One region of the Shewanella sp. 6_MG-2023 genome, then DNA from elsewhere that is predicted to be linked to it. Evidence: predicted binding sites of a transcription regulator. Region 1 holds the regulator's gene; each other region holds the start of a gene.
The links. The regulator MetJ, encoded in region 1, represses methionine synthesis genes. The targets are predictions, from matches to a motif close to TAGACGTCTAGACGTCTA.
Positions count from the first base shown of each region.

Region 2: the regulator MetJ is predicted to act here: its motif matches at 2,789-2,806, upstream of serA (phosphoglycerate dehydrogenase).
Region 3: the regulator MetJ is predicted to act here: its motif matches at 2,424-2,441, upstream of metH (methionine synthase).
Region 4: the regulator MetJ is predicted to act here: its motif matches at 3,736-3,753, upstream of msrA (peptide-methionine (S)-S-oxide reductase MsrA).

Region 1 covers NZ_JAUOQU010000025.1:67,500-73,800, reverse strand. The annotation lists gene Q4533_RS14745 (LysR family transcriptional regulator) at 1-373, shown strand, start outside; gene Q4533_RS14740 (conjugal transfer protein TraF) at 496-1,686, shown strand; gene Q4533_RS14735 (sulfite exporter TauE/SafE family protein) at 1,748-2,488, opposite strand; gene metJ (met regulon transcriptional regulator MetJ) at 2,639-2,953, opposite strand; gene metB (cystathionine gamma-synthase) at 3,161-4,321, shown strand; gene Q4533_RS14720 (bifunctional aspartate kinase/homoserine dehydrogenase II) at 4,384-6,301, shown strand, end outside.
Region 2 covers NZ_JAUOQU010000026.1:64,099-70,399, reverse strand. The annotation lists gene Q4533_RS15030 (curlin) at 1-971, shown strand, start outside; gene Q4533_RS15025 (response regulator transcription factor) at 1,222-1,887, opposite strand; gene Q4533_RS15020 (DUF2238 domain-containing protein) at 2,144-2,740, opposite strand; gene serA (phosphoglycerate dehydrogenase) at 2,892-4,121, shown strand; gene ygfZ (tRNA-modifying protein YgfZ) at 4,284-5,243, shown strand; gene Q4533_RS15005 (ABC transporter ATP-binding protein) at 5,449-6,117, shown strand; gene Q4533_RS15000 (ABC transporter permease) at 6,110-6,301, shown strand, end outside.
Region 3 covers NZ_JAUOQU010000010.1:4,799-11,099, reverse strand. The annotation lists gene Q4533_RS07720 (iron ABC transporter permease) at 1-277, opposite strand, end outside; gene Q4533_RS07715 (ABC transporter ATP-binding protein) at 319-1,206, opposite strand; cobalamin riboswitch at 1,324-1,496, opposite strand; gene Q4533_RS07710 (histidine phosphatase family protein) at 1,635-2,336, opposite strand; gene metH (methionine synthase) at 2,634-6,301, shown strand, end outside.
Region 4 covers NZ_JAUOQU010000005.1:62,595-68,895, forward strand. The annotation lists gene Q4533_RS04585 (dihydrolipoyllysine-residue acetyltransferase) at 1-243, opposite strand, end outside; gene Q4533_RS04590 (alpha-ketoacid dehydrogenase subunit beta) at 253-1,230, opposite strand; gene Q4533_RS04595 (thiamine pyrophosphate-dependent dehydrogenase E1 component subunit alpha) at 1,233-2,411, opposite strand; gene astE (succinylglutamate desuccinylase) at 2,561-3,592, opposite strand; gene msrA (peptide-methionine (S)-S-oxide reductase MsrA) at 3,766-4,245, shown strand; gene trxB (thioredoxin-disulfide reductase) at 4,402-5,355, shown strand; gene Q4533_RS04615 (GNAT family N-acetyltransferase) at 5,536-6,105, opposite strand; gene rplT (50S ribosomal protein L20) at 6,205-6,301, opposite strand, start outside.

The DNA of each region.
Region 1 (6,301 bases):
ATATGGTCAACCGCAGCATCCAAGCGAGCTTAATAATCACCTGTGTATTACTGGCTCGATCAGCCATTGGCGCTTTGGCCATAGGCAAGATGCTCAAGCTGTAGACGTTGCCATTAAGGGCGGTTTTAAGTGTAAAAATGGCCGCGCTATGAAAGCCAGCGCCTTAGCAGGAAATGGCATTGTGCGATTACCTTATTTATATTGCGCTAATGAAATTGCAGCGGGTCAATTAGTGAATGTGTTTAATGATTGGCATATTCCCGACACGCCTTTTTATATGCTTTACCATAAAGATAAATTCCAACCAGAAAGGCTGAAAAAATTTATTCAATTCACCATGGAAAATTTTAAGCGCTATCTACCTGATTCATAAAATAACATTTAAAAAACGGCTGATTAAATTCATCTATGCCGTAAAAGTCTAACGGGATTGAAGCCTATTTTTAATTTTTTCGACTATCTTTATTAGATAATTAAAAATGAAAATGGTGAATGATGAGATCCTTAGCGCTGCTATTGTTTTTACTGCTGTTTGCGATAAATACGCAAGCGGGTCAGCTTTATTTTGAAGCTCGCAGTGATAGCATGGGCGGTACAGGTGTAGCCTCATCTAGCCGTATCGGCGCAAGTTTTATTAATCCCGCTTTACTGGCTATTTACGCCCCAAAAACCAATGAGTTCTCCTTACTGTTACCGGTTGTGGCTGCTGAAGTGGATGATAGCGACAATATGCTTGATAAGTTTGACTCACTACAAGACAGTTTTGATGACTTAGAAACGGCCATAAACGGCAATGATACTGATGATATTGCTGGTTTTCGTGATGATTTAGTTATTAATTTAAATGCCCTCAACGGCACTAACGCCTCGGTATCAGCCGCAATTGGCGCAGCATTAGTATTGCCAACTCAAACCGTGCCAATGGCGCTATTTTACAAAAGTCATCTTGACGCTATGGGCGTTGCTGATATTGCTCAAGGTGATATTGATATGCTGACTAATCTCGATCCCGCCAACCCTCCTGCAGATCTCACTGACTTAGACTCTCAAGGCATTGTATTAGCCGCCGGAGTCACAGATTTTGGGGTGGCGTTAAGCTTTCCACTATCTATAGTTAACATGCCTGTAAAAGTTGGGATTTCACCTAAGTTTCAACGCATTGATACCTATCATTACAGTGCCAGTGCCAATAACTTTGATGTCGATGATTTTGATGATGATAAATATCGAAATGATGACAGCTTATTTAACCTTGATCTTGGGGTGGCTATTGAGCCAACAGAAAGCTTAACCTTAGGGCTGTCTGCTCGTAATTTATTCAGTAAAAAAATAACCACAGTTGAAGCTCAAGGACGGACATTTGAATACCAAATTGAGCCGTTAGTCACAGTGGGAGCTGCTTATGATTGGTCCAGAGTCACCTTAACCACGGATATTGATCTGGTGGAGCAAAGCCGTTTTAGCGAGTTTGATGCGGTGCAGTATTGGCGAGTGGGCGGTGAAGTTAAAGCCACTGACTGGCTGTTTTTACGCATGGGCTACCGCCATGACTTAAAAGATAATAGCGTAGATATTTACTCTTTCGGCACCGGCTTTGCCATCGGCCAAGCCTTTAAGCTGGATATGAGCGGCAGCTATGGTGATGATGCCATTGGCGCTGTGCTGCAAACTTCTTATCACTTTTAAGCGTTATCATTTTTAGCTGTCATCATTGTTGCATTTATATCTGCCACAAAAAGATGATCGACTAGCCTGCTGATAATTCAATTAACGACTTAAGGGTTAGCAATAATGCACTTAAGCTACATAACACCATAGTGGCGATGCGAGTCTTATTTTTATCAACCTTATTGGTTAGCTTTCCTGCGGCAATATTTCCGAGTATGACAGATGGCAATAGCATCAATGACAACCACAGATGCTTTTCTTCCACTAAGCCTGCAAGCATTAAAATAATCAGTGCGATCATTGAGCTGAAAACAAAAAAGATCGATAGCGCGGCTCTAAACTGCGGCGCATCTTTACCGGCTAATAAAATCGCTAATGGTGGCCCACCAATGGCGGCAATATTTCCAAATACCCCCGACAAGACACCTGCAATAAATAGCGAAAGCCGATTTACTGGCGCTGTGATCTTAAAAATACTCAGCAACACCGCTGCGCCGACAATAAAGGCAATGGCTAACCCCAGTACTGCTTGGGGGGCAAACAGTAATAAACCTGCGCCCATAAAGCCACCAGGTATTCGCCCCAGCAGCGCATATTGCAGCCCATTAAACTCCAGTTGAGTACGTTCACGCAATAAGGTCAATAAGGCGATGGAAAAACCCATCATAATCACAGGGGCTGGGACTAATTGTGGGTCGATGATATAGAGAAGTGGACTGGCAACAACCGCAAGCCCAAAACCGATAAGGCCTTGGGTTAATGCGCCTAGAAAAATGATAACCGATGCAAGCATCAAGGTCTGCGGATCGATAAATTCCATTGTCGACTCTTTAGGCGCAATACTGCAACTCACTCTCAGCTTGAGAGCTCGATGCGTTAAATGACGAGCAGTGTTTGATTAATTGAGCAGGCTTATGCTTTAGCGCAAGTACTTTAGCGCAAGTACTTCAGCGCTAGTCGCTAGCTTGACTTAATCAAGATCTTCCCACTCAATTCCCATGGCATCCATCAAAGCTTTTGCTTCAGATGGGATGCTATCAGGCCCTTCTTTTGATAAGTCACCGTCATTTGGCAGTGGTTGTCCAGTGTAGGCATGCAAAAATGCTTCACACAGTAGTTCACTATTGGTTGCATGACGTAAGTTATTAACCTGGCGGCGGGTACGTTCATCAGTCAATACTTTTAAAACTTTTAAAGGTATGGATACCGTGATTTTTTTAACTTGTTCATTTTTTTTGCCATGTTCGGCATATGGGCTGATATAGTCGCCATTCCATTCAGTCATTAACTCACCTTTATACGATAGATTCGTGGCAGATTTTAACCGCTAAATAATAACAGTCAAATTATTGCGGTTATTCTATAACGAATGGAAATAGATTTCTTTATGTTTAGACGTCTAAACGGCTGATTTGTATTGACGATGTGACTTAGCTTAGGTACATTTAGCCATCTAGACATCTCTTTAGTGTGTATTCTTTAGGAGTTTACAATGAGCAAACATCGCGCAGCTACGCTAGCAGTACGCCAAGGTATCGAGTCAGATACCCAATACGGCGCTGTAGTCCCGCCGATTTATCTATCAACAAACTATTCTTTTGATGGCCATAAAAACCCTAGAGAGTTTGATTATAGTCGTTCAGGAAACCCGACGCGCTGCGTGTTAGGTGAAGCCATTGCCAAACTTGAACATGGCGCTACTGGGGTGGTTACTTGTACCGGTATGGCTGCGATTACCTTGGTCACTAGTTTATTAGGCCCCGATGATTTACTGGTTGTGCCTCACGATTGTTATGGCGGTAGTTACCGTTTGTTCACAAATCTTGCCAACAAAGGCCAATTTAAATTACTGGTGATTGATCAAACAGATGAGCAAGCACTCAGTGATGCGATTGCTCAGAAACCTAAAATGGTGTGGTTAGAAACGCCGTCAAACCCATTATTACGTGTTGTTGATATCAAAGCTATTGCTGAGCAAAGCCATAAAGTCGATGCCTTAGTTGTGGTTGATAACACCTTTTTATCGCCAATTTTGCAACAGCCATTAGAGCTAGGCGCTGATATCGTCATGCATTCCACCACCAAATATATCAATGGTCATAGTGACGTTGTAGGTGGCGCTGTGGTGGCAAAAGACCCTGAACTGGGTGAGTTACTACACTGGTGGTCAAACACCTTAGGGCTAACAGGCTCGGCTTTTGATAGTTACCTAACCTTACGTGGCATTCGTACTTTAGCTGTACGTATTCGCGAGCATCAAAAAAATGCTGAGCAAGTTATTGACGTACTTCAGGCCAGCAATCTTGTCGAAAAAGTGTATTATCCAGGCTTAAAAGACCACCCAGGTCACGATATTGCAGCTAAGCAACAACAAGGCTTCGGCGCTATGTTAAGTTTCGAACTTAAAGGTGGTGAAGCAGAAGTGGTCGCCTTTTTAAATGCACTGTCTATTTTCAGTGTTGCTGAAAGCTTAGGCGGAGTGGAAAGCTTAGTTGCCGTACCTGCAACCATGACCCATAGAGCAATGGCGCCTGCAGCACGGTATGAAGCTGGCATTAAAGATACTTTACTGCGACTATCTGTCGGGATTGAAGATGCTGAAGACTTGGTTGCCGATATTGAAGTAGGCTTAGCTGCTGTCGCTGCGCTTTAAGTTAATCTCCCTTGGCTATATTCATGTAGTCAGGCTGGTATATGTTGTTTAAGGAGTGAAAAATGGCCCGCAGTCATTTACATAAATTTGGTGGTTCAAGTCTTGCTGATGCAGATTGCTATCGCCGCGTTGCCCATATTTTACTGACTCATGGCAACAGTGATGATTTAGTCGTTGTTTCAGCTGCGGGTAAAAGTACTAACTTTTTATATAAATTACTCTCCTTAAGAGAAAACGGTGACTTGTGGCAAGAAGAGCTACAAGTACTGGTGAGCTATCAGCAAAACCTGATTGAGCAACTTCTCTCAAACGAACAAGCGCGCGATTTACGTGAGCGCCTATCAACCGATAAATCGCAATTAGTCAGTTTATTGTCCCTTGAAGAGCGCAATGAATTTCAGCTCAATCATGTATTAAGCTTTGGTGAGCGTTGGTCAGCACGATTAATGGCAGCCTTATTAAGAGAGTCTGGCGTTGCTGCCGCGAATATTGATGCCTGCTCACTGCTGGTGGCTGATGAAGGGCCTGTGCCGAATATTCGTCTTGATGAGTCCCGCGAAAAAGTCCAAAAGCTGCTGGATGCTAATCCAAATACACGGTTAGTTATCACCGGCTTTATCTGCGCCAACAGTAAAGGGGATACATTATTACTTGGCCGCAATGGCTCAGATTACAGCGCCACCTTAATTGCCAGCTTAGCGGACATTGAACGAGTGACTATTTGGACCGATGTTGAAGGGGTATTTAACGCTGATCCGAATAAAATTAATGATGCCAAATTACTTGAAAGCATGTCACTTGCTGAAGCCGATCGTTTAGCTAAACTCGGCTCGCCAGTACTGCACAGCCGAACTTTACAGCCCTTATTTGATACTAATGTTAGTCTCGCGGTGCGCTCAAGTTACGCATCACATACTGACTTTACCCTTATTGCGCCCCAAAGTTCGTCAGCCAGCGCTCCAGTGGTTACCAGTTTAAATGAAGTGGTGCTGTTTCGCTTTAAGCAGCAAGCGCTAATTCAAACCACACTCAAATTACTTGAGCAAGCCGGTATTGCGCCGCTAGCATATTGGTGCTCTGCCCATCATAAAGTTGAACTGGCATTCACTGCTGAAAACCAAAAGCAGGTACAAGCGTTACTGGAGCTACATAGTCATGAGCTATTAATTAGTGATATCCATGCTCATACTGATTTAGGTTTAGTCGCTTTGGTTAGTGCTGATGCAGAGCACTACCGCCGCAGCTTTGCCCGATTATTAAGTCGCGATGCCAAACCCCTGTATCAAGATGGTTTGAGTTTAGTGACCTTAGTGCCTAAATCTCAGGTTAATTTACTCACCCAAAAAGTACACCGACGCTGCGCAGGCCCGCGATTGCGTATTGGGGTATTATTGCTTGGGGTCGGTAATATTGGTGAAGCCTGGATTGATTTATTTCAGCGCTCATCCACCATGCTTAACCGTGAACTAGAAGCCAATGTGCAACTTGTGGGTTTAGTGAGTTCAAAAGAGGCGCTCATTTGCCAGCAAGGAATAGATGCCAATAACTGGCAAGATGACTTTGATACCACAGCAACAACATGGGACTACCCTAGTTTATTTGAGCAGCTTGAGCTGCTCGACTGCGATGAGCTGGTGGCCTTGGATATCAGTGCTAGCGCCAGCTTAACCTTACAATACCCAGAGTTTTTCGCTCGAGGGATTCATATGGTGAGCGCCAATAAACTTGCAGGCTCAGGGCCGTTACCTTTTTACCGTGAGCTTAAGCAGCAGCTAAGTAACCGGCGTTTATTTTGGCGTTACAATGCCAGTTGCGGCGCTGGCTTACCAGTACAGCATGCCCTAAACGATTTACGCAATAGTGGCGACAATATCGAAGCTGTTGGCGGTATTTTTTCAGGTACTTTATGTTGGCTGTTTGAGCATTACGATGGGCAAAAATCTTTTTCTGAACTCGTGGTTGAAGCCCGCGGATTAGGCA
Region 2 (6,301 bases), on a different contig from region 1:
ACGCTGCAGAAGTAACCCAGTACGGTGCGATTAACTTAGCGGTATTCGCTGTTGAAGGTAATAGTAATAGTGCAACCATAATGCAAGATGGTGTAAATAACCAAGCAGGTATCGTTTCCGATTCAGGCAGCCTAAATGCTGGCGATGGTAATGAACTATTTGTAAACCAACTTGGTGATAACAACTTTGGTGCTGCTTTAGGTGTATTTGGTGATAATAATACATTCGATTTTAGCCAAACAGGCGATGATAACACTGCTGTAGTAGCAAGCTTATCAGGCTCTTTAAATGATATTACTATCGACCAAACTGGCATTAATAACGGCGCAACAATAGAGTTTTCTTTTGGAGACGATAATGACGTTACTATTAGTCAAGATGGTTTTGGTAACCAAGTGGGCGGCGCTAATATTGCTATTTTAAATGGCTCGCTTAACGATATTGAAGTCGTACAAACTGGTGATGCCAATTTAACTGAGTTTATTGTTTATGGTGATGAGAATGTTATATCTGTAGATCAAAGTGGTGCAGATAACTACACTGCTTTTGTAGCTGATGGCTTCTATAATGAGGTCACTATCACTTCCTCAGGTGAACTTAACTTTGCATATTCAGAAACCGTTGGAGATAACAATACAGTTGATATGAGCCAAACAGGCAATGATAACGAAGCCGTTATTTCAAATGTCGGTTCAAATCAGACTGTTGATATCAGCCAAGAAGGTGATTTTAACTTAACTGATATAGTCGCCTTTGGTGATGACCACTCAATTACCGTTTCTCAGCTAGGCGACGGTAACTGGGTTGGTGGAGATGATGGTTACTTTGCAATTGATGGTACTATGAATACATTAAATGTAACCCAAATTGGTAATGATAATACGGTTACAGGCATGCAAATTGGCACTAATGATATTGCCACTGTAGTCCAAACCGGAAACTTTAATTCTGCAGCAATTTACCAGAATTAATTTATAGAAAATTTTCTTACTGAATATAGGGAGCACATTGCTCCCTATATATTTACTTTAATATCTCCTCCACTGGCAAAGCTTATTGTTTTCATTACGTTAAGCTAATTCTGTGCAATTTTATGACATAAGCTCATAAATTAATTTTACACGATGAAATAATTGCCGAAACAAACAAAAAAACCAGTTACAACTAGCAACTGGCTTAATAACATCTCTAAATTATTTTAAAGCGGGTAAATAACCTAAGTTAAGCGAACTCAAAATGGGCTTGATAAGTTTGTGCCCAACGCAGTAACTCGACCCGATTGCGAGATTGGGTTTTCCTAAAGATGGAAGAGATATGTGCCTTTACCGTGTGCTCACTAATGCAAAGCCTGTGGGCTATTTCTTTATTCCTTGCACCGCTTGAAACTAGCTGAATAATGGTTCTTTCACGATTAGTGAGCATTTGCAGCATTGCGATAGTATCTGGGGGGATTTCTGTATTAGCATCAAGTTTTTGTACTAGTCGGCGGAAAATTTTGCTAATTAGCGGTCGATCATACCAAAGCTCATCAGCTACCATTTTACGTAACCCGGTCAACATTAAATCCATACGTTGGTCGGCATAAAGTAAGCCTCTTACACCTAACAATAGTGCAGACTCCTGATCTAACGAGCCCCGTTCAACTTGATATAAAGCGACAGGGACATGATTAACTAGCCGTGATACCAACAGCGGAATGCCTTTGCTATCCAGCGCGGCCCCCTTTTGGGCGATCAAATAGAAACAATTAGTATTATGTTCTACTTCAAGTTCACTAGGGTGTTTCACTACCCTGGTTTTTAACCCTATCGACTCAGCTAAAATAGCCAAGTTGCAAGGCGCTGCAACCTGGTGTAAGAAGACTAATTCATCAATATTCGAATTCATCACTTTTCTCCCTGAAAAGTATTCTGTATCTCTCGGCTATACGAGTTTCTTCCTGAAACATTGATAACATAATAACAACATAATGCAATAATAGTACATTTTAACTAGCCCATAAGGCATTTTAGCTAGTCCATAAAGTATTTCTGCAATACTTAAGTACTCATTAATAGATTAAGTGCTAGCAAACCAAGCCGTTACCAAAAATAAAACAAGTAAAAATAAACTTAACAGTCACAAGATCTATAAATGTAGCTGATTAAAGTGATGCTAACTGCTTATTATGTACCTTTGTGAGCAAGACTAATGCACTAATACCACCTATAAGTGCCATAAACATATCTGACTGTGTATCCCACACATAGCCTTGAGTGCCTAAAAACGCCTCCGCATTCTCACCTGTTGCAGCTGCAACCCACCACTCAATAAGTTCGTAAAAAGCAGAAAATGCCAATACAAAACAAACTGATAGAAACTGACACCAATAGCCCGGTTGCAAGACGTGATTTCTTAGCATCACCTCTCTTGCCAGTATGACCGGAATAAACCCCTGAGCAAGATGGCCGATTTTGTCATAATTATTACGTTCGCTACCCATCACATCAGCCAACCAATCAAACAGTGGTACTTCGGCATAGGTATATTTAGCTCCGACCATGAGCACGCAGCAATGTAACAAAATCAATAAGTAAGCTAAGGGTGTTAGGGGGAATTTATTACGGGTAAAAAATAAGATGGGTAAGGCGATTAATGCTGGCAGTGCTTCTAACCACCAAGTAAACATATCTTTAGGTGAACTCACCGACCAAACGAGCACGACAGCAAAAATAACCACCCATATAACTTTCTTATTCACTATACATTCCCTTTAGATGATATTGTTCTAAACCAAGATCACAGTCTTTAGCCATCTAGCCCTCTACAATGGCAATAAATAATGCTATTTTGGTTGCGCATTAATGTCAGCATAACATAAGCATAACTATTGATAAGAGGGTACCCACACCATGGCAAAACACTCGCTTGACAAGGATAAGATTAAAATCCTGCTGTTGGAGGGCGTCCACCAAACTGCAGTCGATGTACTTAAGCGTGCAGGTTATACCAATATTGAATATCACAAAGCTTCCCTTCCTGAAGACCAGTTGCTGCGCTCAATTAAAGATGCTCACTTTGTCGGCCTGCGCTCGCGCACCCAATTAACCGCTGAAGTGTTGAACCATGCTGAAAAACTAGTCGCGATTGGCTGTTTCTGTATTGGTACTAACCAAGTTGATATTGCCGCTGCTGAGAAGTTAGGCGTACCCGTTTTTAATGCACCATTCTCAAACACTCGCAGTGTTGCTGAACTAGTGTTAGGTGAGATCATCATGCTGATGCGCGGTATTCCTCAGCGTAACGCCCTTGCCCACCGTGGCGGTTGGTTAAAAAGTGCCAATGGTAGCTATGAAGTGCGCGGTAAAACCTTAGGGGTCATTGGTTACGGCCATATAGGTACTCAGCTGGGTATTTTGGCTGAAACCCTCGGTATGCGGGTGGTATTTTTCGATATTGAAGACAAGTTGCCACTGGGTAATGCCAGCCAAATCCATTCAATGGAAACACTATTGAATGAAGCAGACGTTATCAGCTTGCATGTACCAGAAACTGCGCAAACTAAAAATATGATTGGTGCGACAGAGTTTGAACAAATGCGTTCAAAAAGCTTTTTTATCAATGCATCACGGGGCACTGTGGTTGATATTGATGCGCTTTCTGATGCCCTAAAGTCAGGCCATATTGCAGGCGCTGCAATTGATGTATTCCCAGTTGAGCCTAAGTCAAATGATGACGAATTTATTAGCCCACTACGTGGACAAGATAACGTCATTATTACCCCGCATATTGGTGGTAGTACTGCTGAAGCTCAAGAAAATATCGGTATTGAAGTCGCGGGTAAGCTGGCTAAATATTCTGATAATGGCTCAACTGTGTCTGCGGTTAACTTCCCTGAAGTGTCATTGCCACAACATAAAGGCACCTCGCGCTTATTGCATGTTCACCACAACCGTCCAGGTGTGTTGATTAAAATTAACCAAGCGTTTTCAGAAAAAGGCATTAACATTGCTGCGCAATATCTACAAACGACTGCAGATATTGGTTACGTGGTCATGGAAGTCAATTCAAACCAAGCCGAACAAGCGCTGGGCGAGTTAAAAGCAATTGAAGGTACTATTCGTACCCGCGTATTGTTTTAATTCAAGCTAAGTCGGTGAACGATTTAACCTTAGGCTTATCTCGCAGTTAAATTGTGAATTAAAGCTATCTTCAATTAATTGAAGATAGCTTTTTCTTTTGAGCCTCACTGAATTCCGTTACACTCAAAGCTTATCTTTGTTGCTCACCTTAGGGATCATTTTATGACACTCGCAACCACACAGCCAAACTGGGATTACTTAACTTCAACGCCCGACTTACTGGTTTCAAACTTAAGCCACTTAGGTTTAATTGAAGTGACCGGTGAGCAAGGTAAAACCTTTATTCACGGCCAAGTCACTACCGATATCGTATCGCTGACAGAAACTCAGTGGCGCTGGGGCGCCCATTGCGATCCTAAGGGTAAGATGATTGCTAGCTTTAGAACCTACACAATTGCTGAAAGCCTTTTTATTTTAATGCCAGCATCAGTATTACCGCTAAGTTTGGCCTCATGGCAGAAATATGCGGTGTTCAGTAAAGCGGAATTAACTGATGTCACTGCTAAGCAAGTTATTTTAGGCTTTGCTGGTACGAAGGCTGCAGAGTTTATTGAGCAGCAATTTGGACGGATTGAACATGAAGTTACTCACGCTGAAGGCGCTATTATTTTAAAAGATGCTGAGCGCTTCATAGTGATTACATCAGCTGAAAAAGCGCAGCAATTAGTCACAGCTTCAAATCAACCACTATCTAGCCACCAAGCTTGGCAAGCATTAGAAATTCAAGCCGGTTACGCCAATATTGACGACAACCACAGCAGTGAGTTTGTACCACAAATGTGTAATATACAGGCGGTAAACGGTATTAGTTTTGAAAAAGGCTGCTACATGGGCCAAGAAACCATTGCCAGAATGAAGTACCGCGGTGGTAATAAACGCGCCCTGTATATTCTATCCGGTAGTGCCTCTGAAACTGTCAGCAGTGAAACTCAAATTGAAATTGCCTCAGAAGATGGCTTTCTTCGAGCGGGTAAAGTTATCGAAGCGGTTGAATTTAATGGCCAAGTGCTATTAACCGCAGTATTGGCTAACGATACGCCAAATGATGCAAAACTAAGAGTAAAAAATGACAACCAAAGTGAGCTAGTGGTGAAGCCGCTACCTTATTCGTTAGAAGATTAACTTAAACGGTTATATGGGTTAAAGCCAACAAAGGCTGCTAACCGTAACATTAAATAAAGGCTGATGGATGAGGTTACTTCTCATTCTTCAGCCTTTTTTATTATTTCAAAATCAACATATAAACGGGTTATTTCAATGAAAAGTCGATCTAAGTAATTTTATTTGTCGTATGATGATGTAATTACAAGTAATACCAGAGACGCTAATGACAGCAGTGATCACCCAACTATCGCAAGTATCCAAAGGCTTTAACGATGGCGATAGACTCCATCAGGTGCTTAACTGTGTCGATTTATCCCTGCATCGTGGTGATACCATTGCGCTAACCGGCCCCAGCGGCACGGGCAAAAGCACCCTACTTAATATCATTGCCGGTTTTGAGAAAATTGATTCTGGTCAGTTACAACTCATGAACCAACAAGCAGCGCAGTGGCAAGATAGTCAATGGAGCCAGTTTAGGCGCGCCCAACTTGGTATTGTCTTCCAACAATTCAACTTACTCACCCCGCTTAATGTTATCGATAATATCCGTTTTGTATTACAGCTTAATAATCAAAAGTGGAGTGATTGGGGCGATGAGCTTATTACGCAGCTTGGGATTAGTGACATTTTAACAAGACCTGTTGAAACCTTATCGGGTGGTCAGCAGCAACGCGTTGCCATTGCCAGAGCGTTAATCCACAAACCGGCATTATTACTAGCAGACGAGCCAACCGGTAATTTAGATGAAGCTGCAGGTCAGCAAGTAATGGAGCTAATGTGCCAGCTTACCATGGCTGCAAATACCACGGTGTTAATGGTAACCCACAGTGAAACCTGTGCGGGCTATATGAAACGCAGGTGGCATTTAGAAAAAGGCCATATTCATGAGTAATCAGGCTCAAGACATCACTGTCAAACAATGGCTGTTGTCACTAAAAATCTTCTTTGCCCACTACCGCCATTCGCCATTACAAGCTGGTGCCATTCTTCTCGGTATCCTCCTCGCAGTCACCTTGCTAATAGGCGTCAAGTCTACCAATGAAAATGCAGTAAGAAGTTACAGCGAAGCCACCGAA
Region 3 (6,301 bases), on a different contig from region 1:
ACGGGTTACGTGTCACCGTTTGCAATACACTGCCCGCAAGCGCCAAACCTGCGCCTGCCACAAAGGCTAAAATAATTCTTGGAAAACGCAGCTCAAACACAATCCGCTGCGTTAGTGAATCTGTTTCACCTGTACCTAATGCCAAATTAGCAAACAAGCTAACGACCTGTTCAAAACTGATATTAGCAGCGCCGAAACTTGCCGCGGCGATTGGAGTAACTAAGGTCACTATGGCAGTAACAAACAGCAGTAGCTTATGCTTAAAACTTAAACTCATCTGCTTTGCTAGCTTCACTGATTGTGTGGCATCAATGGCTGTCATTTATCGCCCTGCCCGTGGTTTGATTGGCCATGTTTTTGTTCAGAGCTTGGATATGCGTTTTGCTGCGAGCTTTGACAAGTGTTTTGATTAGCATTGTCATAATGACTTTGATAACCATAAAAGTAGGTAATTAACGGTTTACCGTGCTGTGGGTGACTTGATATTTGGCAGCAAACATCAAACACGTTCCCCAAAATGGTTTCTGTTAATACTTCATCAGGTAAACCTTGAGCGATGCACTTTCCTTGATCAAGTAACAGCAATCTATCGCACATTGCGCTGGCTAAATTAAGATCGTGAATAGAGGCAATCACGCTAATGCCAAGTTGCCTAACCAACTCAAGAATTTGGATTTGATAGCGAATATCTAAATGATTAGTCGGCTCATCAAGGATCAATAACTGCGGCTTTTGCACGATAGCCCGTGCAATTAATGCCCGCTGTTTTTCACCGCCAGATAACTGCTCATATTGCTGCAAGGCTTTGTGCTCAAGACCCACTTTAGCCAGCGCCTTGGCAATATCATCTGCATCTGCTTGGGTATTGGTTTCAAAAAGTCCTTTATGGGGCGTTAAGCCCATAGAAACCAGTTGATGGGTGGTCATATCAAAATAATGGGGTGACTCTTGCTGCACTACGGCAACCTTAGTGGCCAATTGTTTATGAGAAAAACCATTAATATTGTCGCCAAATAAGCTGATTTTGCCAGCATCAGGGGTGATATAGCGATACAAGCAGCGCAGTAAGCTGGATTTACCCGCACCATTAGGGCCAATAAGCCCTAGCATTTCACCACGTTGCAAGGCAAAACTGACTTGAGAAAGGATCTCATTGTCTGCAACTGACCAGCTTAGCTGATCAACTGTTAATGCCGCAGTAGTCAAGATACTACCCCTGCGGTTATCCAAGAGGCATGTTTAGCCACATCAGGGGTTTTAATACTGATCACGATACAAACTCCGCCTGAGTTACCCGCTCAAGTTGTTGTTAGGTGCTGCTAATTCAGCAAGAAAAACTAAGCTAGGTATCTGACTTAATGGCATTCATTAATCACTTATCTTACAAGTGATGAGATGCTATTTTACAGTTGCGGGTACAGTTCGAGCTAAACAGCATTTAGGCTAGTTCTCGATTCCCTACTCATTTAGCGAACCGCTTGATACTGGTGTTGCTTAAAGCATTTCACACAAGCACTCAACTGCAGCTAAATTGACTTAATTTGAAATTTTATTGCACTTAATAAATGCGGCTTATATTGTACGGTATATCTGCCTAAGTGAAGTTAGTTTTTTCTGCTAATTTTAGGCTAAAACTAATTATTCCAGTTTAAACGATAGACGGGTTTAGTCGATTTATCATCAGCTTCAGGCCAAAACACATCAATGGTTACCGTCGCGGCATAATCTATATTCAGTTGTCCATATAGCCCTTTACAGCGCTCAAGCCCTAACACCAAAGCGATAATATGACGGATAACTCCACCGTGAGTCACTACCAGAGCAGTGGCTGATGCTGTTGCCTTAGCACTATTAGCCTCAGCAGTATGAGCTTCAGCCAAGTTGTAAGCTTGCAAGGTTATTTGCGCAAAAGCCTGCGCCACCCTTTGTTCAAATTCAGCCATGGGCTCAGCTTGGGGCGCGCCATGCTCCCAAGGGTTATCCCAATAGGCATCTAACGCTTTAGCGCTATGCTGATAAAGCTCTGCAAAGCTTTTTCCGTCCCACAAGCCAAAATCAATTTCCTGTAATTGAGACATTATCTCAACCTGTAAAGCTAAATCAGCACTCACTTGGTTTAACTGCTGCGCTAATTCAGCGGCAAACGCATGGCAGCGCACCAAAGGCGAACTGTATAGCTGCAGTGATGGCAAACAACCTAATAGCCCTAGCTTAGCCGCACTCTGGTGCATGTTCGTTAGCCCCAAATCAGTTAGCGCCACATCGGTTTTACCCCGCAAAATACTGTCGCCCTCACATTGGCCATGGCGTAACAATATTATCTTAGCTTGCTTCATCTAAGGAGACTCCATCGGCCGTTTCAATTGGCTTATGTTTTTAGTGTGAGCAATGGGCTTGCTCTTACAATCTATTTAAACGTATTATGGACGTCTATACGTTTAAATGTCCAAACAAAATATTTTAAGATGAATTTTATTACAGGGAATTTCGCATTATTCTGCCCTATAAAAGCATAAATAAAGGTATGCTTATTTCATCTAAAACCGTTAACACAATCCACTAACTACTTAAGTTAGCGTGTTATTTAACGCTCGATTAAGTGATTAGCATAAAAGCAATTAAGGTAATACGTTATGGCGAAGTCGACTTCCTACAGTCAGGTACTTGAACAACTTACAAATACGCTAAAACAGCGCATAGTTATCCTCGATGGTGCCATGGGCACAATGATTCAAGACTACAAACTGGAAGAAGCCGACTATCGTGGTGAGCGTTTTAAAGACTGGCACTGTGACGTAAAAGGCAACAACGACATGTTGGTGCTAAGCCAACGCCAAATCATTAAAGATATCCACACTAAATACCTGTTAGCGGGTGCTGACATTATTGAAACCAATACCTTTAATGCCACCACGATTGCTATGGCCGATTACGACATGCAGTCGTTGTCAGCAGAAATTAACCTTGAAGGCGCCAAAGTTGCCCGTGAAGCCGCTGATGACGTTACTGCGCAAACGGGTATTAAACGCTATGTTGCAGGGGTGCTTGGGCCAACCAACCGCACTTGCTCTATCAGCCCAGATGTTAATGACCCAAGCTTTCGTAACGTCAGCTTTGACGAGTTAGTCGAAGCCTATGTTGAGTCAACCACCGCATTAATTAACGGCGGCGCTGATATCATCATGGTCGAAACCATCTTTGATACCCTCAACGCCAAAGCCGCATTATTTGCCATCGAATTAGTGTTTGATCAAATTGGTGATCGGCTACCTGTAATGATTTCAGGCACCATTACTGATGCTTCAGGTCGTACCCTAACAGGGCAAACCACCGAAGGCTTTTACAACTCACTGCGCCATATCAAACCATTATCCATTGGCCTTAACTGCGCCCTTGGCCCAAAAGAGTTGCGTCCCTACGTTGAAGAGTTATCACGGATTGCAGAATGTTATGTTTCTGCCCACCCTAACGCTGGCTTACCTAATGAGTTTGGTGGTTACGATGAAACCCCAGAAGAAATGGCCGAAGTGATCAGTGATTGGGCACGGGAAGGCATGCTCAATATTGTGGGTGGCTGTTGTGGTAGTACACCAGCGCACATTAGTGTTATTCGCAATGCCGTTATCAGCCATGAGCCACGTGTCATACCTGATATTCCCGTTGCCTGTCGCTTATCAGGGCTTGAGCCATTAACCATTGATGGCAACTCATTATTTGTTAACGTCGGCGAGCGTGCCAACGTCACAGGTTCAGCCAAGTTCCTGCGCTTAATCAAAGAAGAAAAGTTTGAAGAAGCCCTAGATGTCGTGCGTGAGCAAGTTGAAAACGGCGCACAAATCATCGATGTCAACATGGATGAAGGTATGCTTGATGGCGTCGAGTCGATGAAAAAGTTCTTGAACTTAATCGCCTCAGAGCCTGATATTTCTCGGGTGCCTATTATGATTGACTCATCAAAATGGGACGTGATTGAAGCTGGCCTTAAATGCGTTCAAGGCAAGTCGATTGTTAACTCCATTTCGATGAAAGAAGGTGAACAAGCCTTTATTCAGCAAGCCACCTTAGTGAAACGCTATGGCGCAGCCGCTATTGTGATGGCATTTGATGAAGATGGCCAAGCCGATACCCGCGCCCGTAAAACCGAAATCTGTACCCGCGCCTATCGCATACTGGTTGATGTGGTTGGCTTTGCCCCAGAAGACATCATTTTCGACCCGAATATATTTGCCATTGCCACCGGCATTGACGAGCACGATAACTACGCCGTCGATTTTATTGAGTCCATTAAAGACATTAAAGCCACTCTACCCCATGCAATGATTTCTGGCGGTGTGTCAAACGTCTCGTTCTCGTTTCGTGGTAACAACCCAGTCCGCGAAGCCATTCATGCGGTGTTTTTATACCACGCGATTCAAGCGGGCATGGACATGGGTATCGTTAACGCAGGTCAGTTAGCCATATTTGATGACATCGACAAAGACTTAAAAGAAAAAGTCGAAAATGTGGTACTGAATTTACCTTGCCCCGTTGCCGACTCAAGCAATACTGAGCAACTACTAGATGTTGCTGAGCGTTTTCGTGGTGACGGCAAACAAGTGGCTAAAAAGGAAGACTTAGCTTGGCGTAGTCTGCCAGTTAATGAGCGCTTATCCCACGCCTTAGTGAAAGGCATTACTGAGTTTATCGACCAAGACACCGAAGAAGCGCGCGCCGCTGCCACCCGCCCACTTGATGTGATTGAAGGGCCATTAATGGATGGCATGAACGTGGTCGGTGACTTATTTGGCTCAGGCAAAATGTTTCTGCCGCAAGTCGTTAAATCAGCCCGGGTAATGAAAAAAGCCGTGGCTTATTTAAACCCATACATTGAAGCGGAAAAAGTTGAAGGTCAATCAAACGGTAAAATTTTAATGGTTACCGTAAAAGGTGACGTGCACGATATTGGTAAAAATATTGTCGGCGTGGTGCTAGCCTGTAATGGCTTTGAAGTGTTCGACCTAGGCGTCATGGTGTCAGTTGAAAAAATCCTTGAAGCCGTAAAAGAGCACAATATTGATATTATTGGTATGTCAGGGCTTATAACCCCAAGCCTTGATGAAATGGTGCATAACGTCAAAACCTTCCACCGAGAAGGGTTAACCATTCCGGCGATTATTGGCGGTGCAACCTGCTCGAAAATTCATACCGCAGTAAAAATTGCCCCACATTATCCACATGGTGCAATTTACATTGCCGATGCCTCGCGCGCAGTGCCTATGGTGTCAAAACTGGTAAATAACGACACTCGCCAGCCCACCATTGATGCAACCTATGCTGAATACGACATCATGCGTGAAAAGCGGTTATCACAAACCAAACGCAAAACCATAGTGTCAATTGACGCTGCCCGTGAAAACCGCTGTAAACACGATTGGGATAACTACACCCCATTTAAACCGAACAAATTGGGCCGCCAAGTATTTGATGATTACCCACTAGAAGATCTAGTGGATCGCATCGATTGGACGCCGTTTTTCAGAAGCTGGGAGCTGCATGGTCACTTCCCTGAAATTTTAGATGATAAAATTGTCGGTGAAGAAGCCCGTAAGCTCTATGCCGATGGTAAAGCCATGCTTGCAACCATCATCAGTGAAAAGTGGCTTACTGCCAAAGCGGTCATTGGCTTATTCCCTGCCAATACCGTCAACCATGACGACATTGAGCTATACACAGATGAAACACGCACCACGGTTGAAATGACCACCCATCACTTGCGGATGCAGCTTGAACGTGTGGGCAATGACAACTTCTGTTTATCTGATTTTGTCGCGCCAAAAGACTCAGGCGTCGCCGACTACATGGGCGGCTTTGCTGTTACCGCAGGCCACGGCATTGATGAACATGTGGCACGTTTTGAAGCCAACCATGATGACTACAACGCCATTATGCTTAAGTGCCTAGCCGACCGTTTAGCTGAAGCCTTTGCAGAGCGTATGCATGAACGGGTACGTAAAGAATTTTGGGGATATGCTGCTGATGAAGTGCTTGATAACGAGTCACTCATTCGCGAAAAGTACAAAGGCATTCGTCCAGCACCTGGTTACCCAGCCTGTCCTGATCATACTGAAAAAGGCTTGTTATGGGATTTACTAAAACCCGATGAAACGATTAACCTTAATATCACTGAAAGTTATGCCATGTTTCCAACCGCTGCGGTATCAGGTTGGTACTTTGCTCACCCGAAATCACGTTACTTTGGGGTGACCAATATTGGCCGCGATCAAGTTGAGGATTATGCCAAGCGTAAAGGCATGACTTTGGC
Region 4 (6,301 bases), on a different contig from region 1:
AGTTGCATCCATATCTACGGCATAAAGTGGTGCATGTACTTTAGCAATATCGCCTTTGGCATAATACAGCTTAGTAATTACGCCACCATGTGGTGCAGGAATTTGCACTAAAGCTTTATCGGTCATGACATCAGCGATGGGTTGATCTTCAACGACTAAGTCGCCTTCTTTAACCATCCAATCGACAAGCTCACATTCAACAACACCTTCACCAATATCCGGCAAAATAAAATCTTTAATCATATCTTGCTCCTAGAAATTAACTGATGCTTTAATGGCTTCGAATGTTTTAAGCTCATCTGGCATGTATTCTTTTTCAAGAATAAGCGGGTATGGTGTATCTAAACCACATACTCGGCTAATGGGTGATTCAAGACTTAAGAAACATTCCTGCTGAATTGTTGCTGCAATTTCACCAGCAAAGCCACCTGTTAACGGCGCTTCATGGTTTATTAATAACCGACCCGTTTTCTTAACTGAAGCAGCAACGGTTTCTATGTCCCAAGGTGCCAGAGTGCGCAAATCGATAATTTCAGATGAAATACCCTCTTTTTCAGCCATAAGCGCTGCTTTTTCAAGGATCTCCATTTGCGCGCCCCAACCTAGTAATGTGATATCAGTTCCTGATTTAACCACTTCTGCTTTACCTAGCTCGATTTCATAATCGCCAGCGGGCACTTCGCCAACTGAAGCACGATAAAGACGCTTAGGCTCAAAGAAAATAATTGGATTAGGGTCACGTATAGAAGCAAGTAACAGCCCTTTTGCTTGCTCTGGGTTACGTGGAATGACAACTTTTAAACCAGGCGTTTGGGTAAAGTACGCTTCTGGAGATTGCGAGTGATAATGGCCGCCTGCAATACCGCCACCATAAGGGGTTCTAAAAGTCAGTCCGCCAACATCAAATTGATTACCACTGCGATATCTGAATTTTGCTGATTCATTAACGATTTGGTCAAATGCAGGGAAGATATAATCAGCGAATTGGATCTCTGCCACAGCAGTCATGCCATTTGAGGCTAAGCCATTAGCAAAGCCAGCAATACCCTGCTCGGTTAACGGTGTATTGAAACAACGATCACGGCCGAATTTTTCTTGTAGTCCAGATGTCGCTCGAAAAACACCACCAAAGTGTCCAACATCTTCACCAAATACCACCATTCTTTCATCCGCGGTCATCGCAATTGATAACGCATCATTAATGGCGTGTAACATGTTCATTTCAGCCACGATTAAATTCTCCCTGCACTTTTAGGATACGACTTAGGATATTTTTTAATATGTTGTTTTAAATCAGCTAATTGTTTCTCTAAAGCAGGTGTTGGTTTATCTAATACATCTGTGATTAACAAGTCGATATGCGGTAAAGCCACTTTTTCTGCCACTTTAACGGCATTAAGTACTTCTTCTCGGTATTGTTCATAAGCTGCAGCATCATCTTTTTCGTTTAACCAATCTTTATTGATCATCCAAAGTTTAAAGCGCTTAACAGGATCATGTTGCTCCCACTTAGCTTCTTCTTCTTTTGAACGATAACCCGATGGGTCATCTGAAGATGAATGTGCACCTAAACGGTACGTCATCGCTTCGATGAGTACTGGCGCATTATGTTCTAACGCATGAGCTCGAGCTTGTTGAGTTGCTGCGAGTACCGCAAGCATATCGTTACCATCAACACGAATAGTGTGCATACCATAACCAACACCACGACTGGCAATGCCATTACCTGCAAATTGCTCTTCAGTTGGCGTTGAAATCGCGTAACCATTGTTACGACAGAAAAAGATCGTTGGTGACTTTAAAACTGCAGCCATATTTAGGCCTGCGTGAAAGTCACCTTCTGATGCTGCACCTTCGCCAAAATAACAAATAGCAACGTTACGTTTGCCTTGTAATTTAAAAGCATGTGCAACACCGGTAGCTTGTGGTATTTGAGTCGCTAGTGGTGATGAAATTGTCTGGTAATTTAATTCTTTACTACCGTAATGAATTGGCATCTGTCTGCCTTTACCTAAATCTTTTTCATTACTGAACATTTGATTCATAAATTGTTCAGTGGTAAAACCACGATATCTAAGTGATGCATGCTCTCGGTATTGCGCCAATATGACATCACCGTCATCAAGTGCAGCAGTACTGCCAATGATAGAGGCTTCTTCGCCAGTACAAGTCATATAAAAACTAATACGACCTTGCCTTTGAGCACTTAACATACGTTCATCTAATACTCGGGTAAAAACACAAGTATCATGTATACGTTCAGCCAAGGCTTTATCAATAACGGGCATGACGGCATTTTCGTAAGTTGTGCCATCAGCTTGTAGAATTTTTAAAATAGGAATGTGCAATGAAGCTTTGTCTAAGAAGCTGACACGATGCACTGTTTCATTAGTCAGTGTTGCGTTGCTCATATTGTGCTCTTGTTATTTGTAGCCTTAAAAATAAAGCGTAATTTATTATATGCGAACGAACATTACGTTAACGTAAACTTACTATCAACTAATGTTCATTCCACTTAGTGAATATCCTGTCATATATAATGTATATTTAGCTTTACAACTTATTGAATGTCTTCATTAGGTGCTGGCACTAAACATAATACTGTACGTTGGCCCACAGGTACATTTTCATTAGGAAAAACGATAGCTTCGTATGGATAAATGACCTTAATCTCAGTGTCACCTTCCGTTGCTAATACATGATTTTGCTTGAACCCAGAAAAATTTACCGTTGTCTTATCAAAGGTGAATTTGAAATCATCAAACTGCTTGTTAATGGAACGAGACACTTTATATAAGTGAAGTTTGTCTTTATCAAAAGGAGCTAGTTCAACTTGTTGTTGAGTTATCAACTGCAAAAGCATCTTTTTAGTATTGGCAAATTTTAACATATCATTCTCGCCAAAAGGCATCACTTTACCCAGTTCGACTGTAAATGCATCGGCTTTGAATTGTTCTGATGAATAATAGCTAAAAGTAGTGGTAGGTTCATGATGGAATAAAATGGTGTCAACATCACAACCCGCTAAAAACATAATTTGATCAGCACTAAAGCTACGTCCAGGCCTGTAAGGATAAATCGCAAATTTCTCATGTTTAGACGGCTTTATCGCGGTGTGTAAGTCGTAATGTATTCGTTGTGAGCTATTATTTTGAAGATAAAAATTAGCTACATATTCCTCTAATTTTTTTGCTCTAACTCTTTCTTTATTTGATAAACCTAAACCGGAAGAATGTGCCCCACTGAACAAACGATTCATATTCTCTTCTACAAAGCGTGTTTGGCTGAGTATGGAATCTGGATTGCCAATTATAAACAGGACTCTTTGTTTTGTAACGATTGTTTCTTTTAATAAATTATTTATGAGTTCGTTACAGATTTCAATAGGTGCTGTTTCGTTACCATGTATGCCACAAGATAAAACAATGTCTTTAGTCGACCCTTGAGCTGGATTAAAACAAATAATCCCGTTATCTAAAATCGTAACTGTTGTTTTATTTGACAATTCAAAGCGCTGTTCTGGCACCTTGTTATTAATGTTAGTTAACGTAAATGCTAAAAAATCTTTGTCATCCATTAATTGTTGAAACACGCTGACTCCTTGATGCGGCTTTAAATATTGAATGGTTTCAAACGGTAGTCGGATTCTATCACATTTAGGGGAAGCTAACGTTAAGTAACATTTAACAGAGTGTAAATCTTTGCTTGCATTATTTATTAGAATAAATATACTTTTAGCCATCTAGACTTCTTTACGGGTATCGTATGACTATAGCAACTTTTGGTGCAGGCTGTTTTTGGGGCGTTGAATATTTTTTTAAACAAATAAATGGTGTAGTTGCAGCACAATGCGGTTATATGGGGGGAAATGACAAATTTCAGACCTACGAGCAAGTGAAAGCGGGCGTAACGGGCCATGCAGAAGTGGTACAGGTTGAGTTTGACGAACATATCGTTAGCTATGAAGAGTTGTTGACCGTTTTTTGGCAAAACCACAATCCAACCACTCTAAATATGCAAGGTGGTGATATTGGCAGCCAATATCGAAGCACTATTTTTTTCCACAGCCAAGAACAAAAATTATTAGCAGAGCAATCTAAATTGTTGCTAATTCAAAGTGGTAAATGGGGATTACGACAAATTGTAACTGAAATTGTACCGGTTCAAACCTTTCATCCGGCGGAAGAATACCACCAAAACTATCTAGAAAAGAATGGCTTACCAAGTTGTCATATTAGTTATTAGCATGTAAAAGTCTAATGCGATAAGTCCTTGGTGTCTTTTGTGTACGGTATCGATTGCCTCAATCTATATCTTGGAGCAATCGCTACTTTACCCCACCCTGTAAATTCCCTACAATCCATGCAAATTGCTTAAAGCATGTAATGGAGAAATAAAAAAATGAGTCAAGCTCGTCATATTAACCTGTTAATTTTAGGTTCTGGCCCTGCTGGTTATACTGCTGCAGTTTACGCAGCACGTGCAAATTTGAAGCCTGTCATGATCACTGGGATGCAACAAGGTGGTCAACTGACTACGACTACTGAAGTTGAAAACTGGCCAGGCGATGCTAATGGCTTAACCGGTCCAGCATTAATGGCAAGAATGCAAGAACATGCTGAAAAGTTTGATACTGAAATTATCTTTGATCATATTAATGAAGTTGATTTTAGCCAGCGCCCTTACCGATTAAAAGGAGACAATGGTGAGTTTACTTGTGACGCATTAATCATTGCAACTGGTGCATCTGCCAAATATTTAGGCCTTCCATCTGAAGAAGCATTTATGGGCCGTGGTGTATCAGCCTGTGCTACCTGTGATGGTTTCTTTTATCGTAACCAAAAAGTGGCTGTAGTTGGTGGTGGTAACACTGCTGTTGAAGAAGCGCTTTATTTAAGTAATATTGCTTCTGAGGTGCATTTAATCCACCGTCGTGATTCTTTCCGATCAGAAAAGATCCTGATCAACCGTCTGATGGATAAAGTTGCTAATGGCAATATCATCCTACACTTAGATCAAACTCTTGATGAAGTCGTCGGTGACAACATGGGTGTTACCGGTCTTAAAATGAAAAGCACTAAAGATGAGTCAATTTCAGATTTAGAGGTTGCTGGCGTTTTCATTGCGATTGGTCATAGCCCAAACACCGGTATTTTTGACGGTCAACTTGATATGAACTACGGTTACATTACCGTCAACAGTGGCCTTCAAGGTAACGCAACTCAGACAAGTGTTGAAGGCATTTATGCTTGTGGTGACGTAATGGATCAACATTATCGTCAAGCTATTACTTCAGCAGGATCAGGTTGTATGGCTGCGTTAGATGCCGAGCGTTACTTAGACGCACAAAAGTAGAATCGTCACTTTGTAATCTACTAGTTTACACATAGTGAGCTAGTAGCGACAAGCCATCCATTATTGTGATGGCTTTTTTCTTGTTTGTATTTTATCGATGTGAATAACACAGGTGAAGGCTGTTGTTTATACAGTTGACCAGTTTTTGTTTAACACTATTACTGCACATTACTCATTTTTTTAATGGTTAACTTTCAAACTGTATATTACAACTTCAGTTTTGCCATTAACATCTGAATGAAACTGCTGACAGATAAATTCCATTCCTATTTTCTTCATAATTTTAATTGAACCTAAATTATCCTTATCCGCTATTGCTGTAAAACGTTCAATAATTGGTTGTTCCTCTACCAATAATTTAATCACTGCTTTGGCGCTTTCTGTCGCATAACCTTTCCCCCAAGCTGATTGTTTGAATCGCCAACCAATTTCAAGATTATTAAATTCAGGGGTCTCACTGAAAAAGCCCATGGGCCTAATCAATATCCAACCAACAAAGTTATCACGACGATCAACAGTATCTAGTTCTCGCTTTTCAAACACCTTCCAAAAGCCCCACCCTTTGGATGGCGTTAAATAACTTGCCAAACGTGGTATAGAAATATGTTCTATATCAGATTTTGAGGTAGGTTTTCCGCCGTTTATATATTTCATCACATCGGGATTTTGGTCTAGAGCGTAAAGTAAATCGGCATCATCAAGCGTCATAATAGCAATTGATAATCTGTCTGTTGCTAACTGGGTTTTCATAACACCTACTTCCAATAAGTCAAACACAATGGCAAGATTCTAAATTTTAGATATAAAAAAAGGAACCCTAAGGTTCCTTTTTTAAAGAATAATAACTAATTACTTAGCTAAAGCTTCTTTTGCTTTTTCAACTAAAATTGTGAAAACAACTTTGTCGAATACAGCGATGTCAGCCAAAATTTTACGATCGATTTCG